Regions from separate parts of the Mesobacillus jeotgali genome, predicted to be linked through region 1. Evidence: riboswitches for the same ligand, from Rfam matches in the RefSeq annotation. Region 1 holds a riboswitch; the other holds the start of a gene.
What was found. A riboswitch is a leader RNA that binds a small molecule or an ion and turns the genes downstream of it on or off. The one in region 1 is predicted to bind cobalamin.
Positions count from the first base shown of each region.

Region 2: linked by a shared signal. The riboswitch ahead of FOF60_RS01115 (ABC transporter substrate-binding protein) and the one ahead of FOF60_RS02025 (acyl-CoA thioesterase) in region 1 are both predicted to bind cobalamin.

Region 1 covers NZ_CP109811.1:406,630-410,052, forward strand. Annotated here, with positions in the region: gene FOF60_RS02015 (EAL domain-containing protein) at 1-561, shown strand, start outside; gene FOF60_RS02020 (hypothetical protein) at 598-780, opposite strand; cobalamin riboswitch at 1,179-1,364, shown strand; gene FOF60_RS02025 (acyl-CoA thioesterase) at 1,523-2,032, shown strand; gene FOF60_RS02030 (ribonucleoside-diphosphate reductase subunit alpha) at 2,010-3,423, shown strand, end outside.
Region 2 covers NZ_CP109811.1:205,454-208,876, forward strand. Annotated here, with positions in the region: gene FOF60_RS01105 (FtsW/RodA/SpoVE family cell cycle protein) at 1-353, opposite strand, end outside; gene FOF60_RS01110 (hypothetical protein) at 642-1,418, shown strand; cobalamin riboswitch at 1,486-1,666, shown strand; gene FOF60_RS01115 (ABC transporter substrate-binding protein) at 1,843-2,799, shown strand; gene FOF60_RS01120 (FecCD family ABC transporter permease) at 2,765-3,423, shown strand, end outside.

The DNA.
Region 1 (3,423 bases):
GCCAGGAAGCGTGACCGGTTATATGCGCTTGACCGGATTTGCAGAATGGCCGCTGTCAGAGCAGCCTCTTTTACTGACAAGAAGGCCTTCATCAATTTCATTCCCACGTCCATCTATTCTCCGGAGTTCTGTTTGAAGTCGACAACAATGCTTGCTGATCGGTTGGGAGTCGATTCCGGCAGGCTAGTGTTTGAGGTGGTCGAAACAGAAAGTGTAGAGGACACGGACCATCTGAAGAGAATTCTTTCTTTTTACAAAGAAAAGGGGTTTCGCTATGCGCTCGATGACGTTGGGGAAGGGTATAGCACCTTGGAGCTGCTTTCGGATTTGCAGCCGCATTACATGAAATTGGATATGAAGTATGTCCAGGGAGTTGCCGCCGATCCTCAAAAACAGCAGACTGCTTCCGCGTTTTTAGCCGAAGCGAAGAAGCTGGGGTCTGTTCCGCTTGCAGAGGGAATTGAGGATGAGGAAGATTTTGAGTGGCTAAAGGCGAATGGATATCAGCTGTTTCAGGGGTACTTGTTTGGGAAGCCGGCTCCGATTGAACAATTAGTTTAAAGTAAAAAAGAAACCGTTTACTTCGGTTTCTTTTTTCTATATATTCTTGGCCGAATTCAGGGAACGCGTTGCTCCCCAAGCCTCTTTCATTTCTTTTATGGCTGCTGTCAGGAGCTCAATGTCCTTTAGAATTTGCGCTTTGATGACTGTGTCAGCACTTGATTGATACTCGTTTTTTAGTTGAATAAGTTCTCTTTGTAATAGAAAAAGCGTCAGCATCTTCATCTCCCCTTTGATGAAAAGAACTATCTTTCTCTTTATATAGTACTAAATACCCAAATCGGCGTTTTTAAAACATGAAATCGGATATTAATTCCAGATTAATTTAATTTATCGGCGAAAAACAAAATATATCGACCACATTTTAAGATATATCAGCGGATTTTTGATTTTATCGACCACATTTGAGAATATATCGATCACTTTTCGTATTTTATCGACCACATTTGAAGTATGCTGACCTGATTCTTCGTTGGGTGGGGGAAGCGAACCAATTCTTGTTCAGGATTAGATAAAATACAAAATGAAAAATAGTTGAAAAAGCGAGGAAGATGATTTACTATCAATTCATAACACGATATATTGTGTTATGAAATGGTTTCTATAACTAAATATTGAAATTTACCGATAAGTATGGTGTCTGAACAAGACTTAATAGGGAATCTGGTGAGAATCCAGAACTGTTCCCGCAACTGTAAGTGCTGACGAAATAAGGATGAACCACTGTCTAAAAAATAGATGGGAAGGCCTTAAACTAGGGTGAAGCACAAGTCAGGAGACCTGCCATATTTATTCGTGTTATCTTCTTCGGGAATAGGGAAGGTATACGGGGATAAATTGACAGTCTCATTCTGCTTTTTGCGGCTCCATATGAGTTGTTAATACATCAACGTTACTTAAACCCATCTTTCGAGATGGGTTTTTCTCATTTTTCAGGGAGGTTTTCAGAGAGGAGTCAGGAATGGAAGGATTATCAGCAAATGTATCAAGGACATTCCAGAACAGGCTCGTTCTGCCGCCGGATACAAACCATCTAGGAACGATTTTTGGCGGAACGGTATTGTCCTATATTGATGAGATTGCCGCTATTGCAGCTATGAAGCACAGCAGGAGGGCCGTCGTCACTGCTTCGATTGACTCGGTTAATTTTCTGTCTTCCGCTGTAGTGGGCGATATTTTAACACTTGAAGCAGTCGTCATCTCAACAGGCAGAACGTCCATGGAAGTGTTCGTGAAAGTGGAAAGTGAAAACTTGAAAGCTTGCAGGAAAACGTTAACTACCACCTCGATTCTGACCATGGTTGCAAAGGATGACAATGGTGCACCTGTCCCGGTGGAGAAGGTCATTCCAGAGAATGAGTTTGAATGGGAGCTCTTTAAGACTGCCGATATAAGAAGGAAGCACAGGCTGGAAATGAGAAAAAGTAAGCAAGCAGGAGGAATAGGAAATGAGCATTCAAGTAAGGGATGAGAAAGCTGCAAAATGGATTGAAGAAATTGAACAATCATTCCCCCGATTGGATTTTTCACAGTTCAAAGAGAAGGTGGACCGGGCTCTTGAGGTGAAAAATATGACAGCGGACCAGGTTGAGAACATGCTCATTTTGACCGCAGTGGAACGGATCGACCGGAATGAACCTGATTGGACCTATGCTGCAGCGCGGTTTTACCTGAAAAAATTGTACATGCTGAGTTCAGGCTTTAGGAGAGAAGCTGGCTACGGTTCATTTTATGAGTTAATCAATAGGTTGATAGAAATAGGGATCTATGATCGTCTAATCATAGAATCCTACTCCCGTGAAGAAATAGAGTATCTTGAAAAAGTGATTGATCCAGAGAGAGACAAGCTATTTACATATATAGGGCTTTTAACCATGGCAGAAAGATACCTGGCGCGCACACAAAATGGCGATTTTGCCGAACTGCCTCAAGAGCGGTTCATGATCATTGCCATGACGCTGCTGGCTGAAGAACCAAAGGAAAAAAGGCTTGAACTAGTGGAAGAGGCATACTGGGCGATTTCAAATCTCTATATGACAGTGGCCACTCCGACGCTCTCGAATGCCGGCAAAAGCTATGGCCAATTATCAAGCTGTTTTATAGACACTGTTGCAGATGATTTAAGGAGTATTTACGATTCGAATACAGATATATCTACCTTAAGCAAAAATGGCGGCGGCATAGGCGTTTATCTTGGTAAGATCCGAAGCCGGGGCAGTGATATCAAAGGCTTTAAAGGAATCAGTTCAGGTGTCATTCCGTGGATGAAGCAGCTGAATAACACAGCGGTTTCTGTTGATCAATTAGGACAGCGCCAGGGTGCGATTGCCGTGTACCTTGATGTCTGGCATAAAGATATCTTCCCGTTCCTTGATGCAAAACTGAACAATGGAGATGAGCGCCAGAGGACACATGATTTGTTTTCGGGCATATGTATCCCAGATTTATTTATGGAGCAAGTAGAAAAACGCGGCGACTGGTACCTGTTTGATCCGCATGAAGTCAGGAGTGTCATGGGGTATTCTCTTGAAGATTATTTCGATGAGGAAAAGGGTGCAGGATCCTTCCGGGAAAAATATTGGGCTTGTGTCAACCATCCCGGTTTATCACATAAAGTGGTCCCTGCCATCGAAATCTTTAAATCCATCATGATCTCTCAGCTTGAAACCGGCACTCCTTATATGTTTTACAGGGATCAGGTGAACAGGCTTAATGCCAATCACCACAAAGGGATGATTTATTGCAGCAACCTTTGCACGGAAATCACCCAAAATATGAGTCCGACCCTTTTGGAAGAGGAAAAAGTCGAAGACGGAAAGATCTTAATTTATAAAAAGCCAGGTGATTTTGTCGTCTGTAACT
Region 2 (3,423 bases), 200 kb from region 1:
TCTGAGGGCTGGATCGAACCGAATGGCTCGATGAAGAACCAGCTTTTAGCGCCATTCCTTTCCTCGGCTATGCTGGCAGGAGCGAAAAACAGGAAGATCAGCAGGAAGACTCCGAAACCGTACAAATACCATGAAAGTTTGCGGTACTGCTCACTGTCGAACATCATGACGACGCCAATAATCCCCGACCCAACAATGTACCAAAAGATTTGCTTATATAAAAAGTTCTGCCCAACATATTGGCCTGTTCTCTGGGCGCTGTAAATCGCTAAGCAGCTTGTCAGAAAAAACAGCAATAAAAGGAGCGTCAATGTCCAATCAAACCGGTCAAATTTTTTTAGAGGCTTCTCCATTTGCCACACCCTGTCCGATACGTTTCTACAATACTATGCTAGCAGAGATAAAATATCCTTACAATCCCTTATGAGGTAACATTTTCCTATAAATAATAGACGAATAGTAAGGAAGAATAGTTTCTTCTTTGGCGGGGATTATTTTACGGAAGAAGCCGATAATAATTATGTTTTTGAAGGGTCAGAATAAGATATTTTCTGCTGTTTTTGTTAGAATGGAAGAAGTGTTATTTTGTACGGAGCCGCTGGCAATTTTGCAGCTGAGAATTTTTCCGGGAGGTTTTGCCTTTGAAAAAGAACCATCCTTATAGCAGGGATTTACTTTATGTCCATATGAATGAACGGGACCAGTACGTGCTCTCGCATGGAATAGAATTCCATGAATTCGCCAGATCATTGTCTGATTCGCTCAACCATCTGCTGCTGTTGAAACATCGCTATGAAGATGGTGAGTTCAACAGACATACTTTATTTGAGTATGTCCCCGAGGACAGCGTCGAAAAACTGGTCGGAGCCAATGTCCATGCATTCGGCGATTTCTGCTGGATTGATTTTGAGGAAGTGGAGGCATTGAATGTGCTGTCTGCCCAAGAGATCGCTGAGCTACTATATCTTGGGCACATCAAGCACCATTTGAAACTGCCCTTCTATAATCAGCTTAATAATCGTTTTGTGTTCCTGTCCACTGAAGATGGCTGGTACAACAAAACCTATTACCGAAATCTCAATGACTTTTTCCGTATGCTTGGCTTTGTCCTGTCAGGCAAACTTGGGGAAATGAAGCCGGAAAAAACGCTGCTCGGGATTCGGAAAAAGAAATCCTATCCTTTTGTCAGCAAAGAAATCCTGAAATCATTGACACCAGCCTTGAAGGAAGGGGCGGTTTTTTCGCTGAAGAACATCCAGCAAAACCGCAACAGAATTGAAATACCAATCTGGATCATCGGGGACTTTGCCAACATGGATGACATGTATGATGAATATAAGGAAGCAAGCCGCAGCAATCCGGATGGAAGGATTGTCTTCGATAAAAAAGCGAAAGAATGGAGCTTGCTCGCTCAATAAAGTCGAAAAAGCAAAATTTTTGGAGCAATTTTTGGCAATTCGTGTATAATTGGATGTAGCGGAAAATTACATATCGAAATGAACAGGTGTCTTTTAAAAGAGACTTAATAGGGAAGTTGGTGAAAATCCAACGCGGTCCCGCCACTGTAAATGGGAGCAAGCTGCAACGGCCACTGTACAAATGTATGGGAAGGCGCAGCGAGCATTGACCATGAGCCAGGAGACCTGCCTGTCCATTGCACCAGCAAACCTACGAGGATAGGGAGGTGCCGACAGGCTCTATGTCTTTTATGATGATAAAAACATTTGCTTACTCGGACATCTCCCCTCTGGTGGAGATGTTTTTTATTTATCAAAGGCTTTGTGAGTGTTCTGGAATGAAAAACAACCGCGCAAAGTTTATTAAAATTCGGAGGAGAAGCAAATGAAGAAGTTATTAATGTTAATGATGGCAGCAGCCATGATCCTGGCGGGCTGCGGTACAGAAGCACAGCCCGAAAAGAAGGAAAGCGAAAAAACCGCACAGGAGCAAAAGACAGGATTCCCTGTCACGGTAAAAGACGCAATTGATGAAGAAGTTGTCATTGAAGATAAGCCTGAAAGGATCATTTCCCTGATTCCGAGCAATACGGAAATTGTCTACGCACTTGAGAACGGAGAGGCGATTGTCGGTGTCACTGATTTCGACAATTATCCAGAGGACGCAATGTCGAAGGAAAAAATCGGCGGCATGGAATTCAATATCGAGAAAATGATCTCACTGAAGCCAGATCTTGTCCTTGCTCCTGGATCAACTGCGGACACTGTAAAAGAAGGCCTTCAGCAACTAAAGGATGCAGGAATCGATGTTGTCGTTGTAAATGACGCACAGTCATTTGAAGAAGTGTATCAATCAATTGAGTTGATTGGCAAGGCCATTGGCGAGACAGAAAAGGCGGATGAACTTGTAGAAAATATGAAAAATAGTTTTGCAGAATTGAAAAAGAAAGCTGAAACAATCAAACCGGAAGAGCAAAAGACGGTCTTTGTGGAGGTCTCACCAGCACCGGAAATCTACACAGCCGGCAAGAATACTTTTATCAATGAAATGCTTGAATTGATTGGGGCAAAGAACGCTGCCGGAGATATGGAAGGCTGGCCGAAGGTCGACCCGGAAGCAATTGTTGAGCGTAATCCCGATGTGGTTGTGACAACCTATGGATATTATACAGAAAAGCCAGTTGAGCAGGTGCTCGCACGGCAGGGCTGGAATAATGTGAAAGCGGTCAAGGAGCAGCAGGTTTACGATGTCCACTCCGACCTTGTAACCCGTTCAGGTCCAAGGCTCGCTGAAGGAGCAGAGGAGCTTGCAAAAGCCATTTACCCGGACATTTTTAAATAACAAATCAATCGCCTATCTAATTACGGCGGTGTTTTTGATCATATCGATGCTGCTGGGCATATCCATCGGAAGTGTTTCCATCCCTGTACCCGCCATTATAGAAATCATTGGTGCTGAGATTTTCCGCTCTCAGGGACAGGGAATCGATCCGATGCATGCAAGTATTGTCATGGAGATCAGACTGCCGCGCGTATTGCTGGCAGGACTTGTCGGGGCGTCGCTGGCAATCGCCGGTGCCGCTTTCCAGGGCCTGTTGCGCAATCCACTGGCAGACCCCTATACGCTTGGGATTTCATCAGGTGCCTCCATCGGCGCAGTTGTTACGCTGTTTTTCGGCATTTCGCTTCCGCTGATCGGTGCCTTCACCTTGCCGGTGCTGAGTATTTTGTTCGCCTTCGCCACCGTCTTGTTTGTGCTCTTTTTTGCCAGGAGAATTGACAGGCTCCTAAGGGTGGAAACCATAATATTAACCGGTATTATTTTAAGTTCATTTCTTGGTTCATTCATTTCTTTAATGATTGCTTTATCTGGCGAAGAGCTGCGGCAAATCATCGGCTGGCTTCTTGGCAGTGTGTCAATGCGCGGCTGGGAATACATTAAGATTATTTTTCCTTTCTTTTTGGT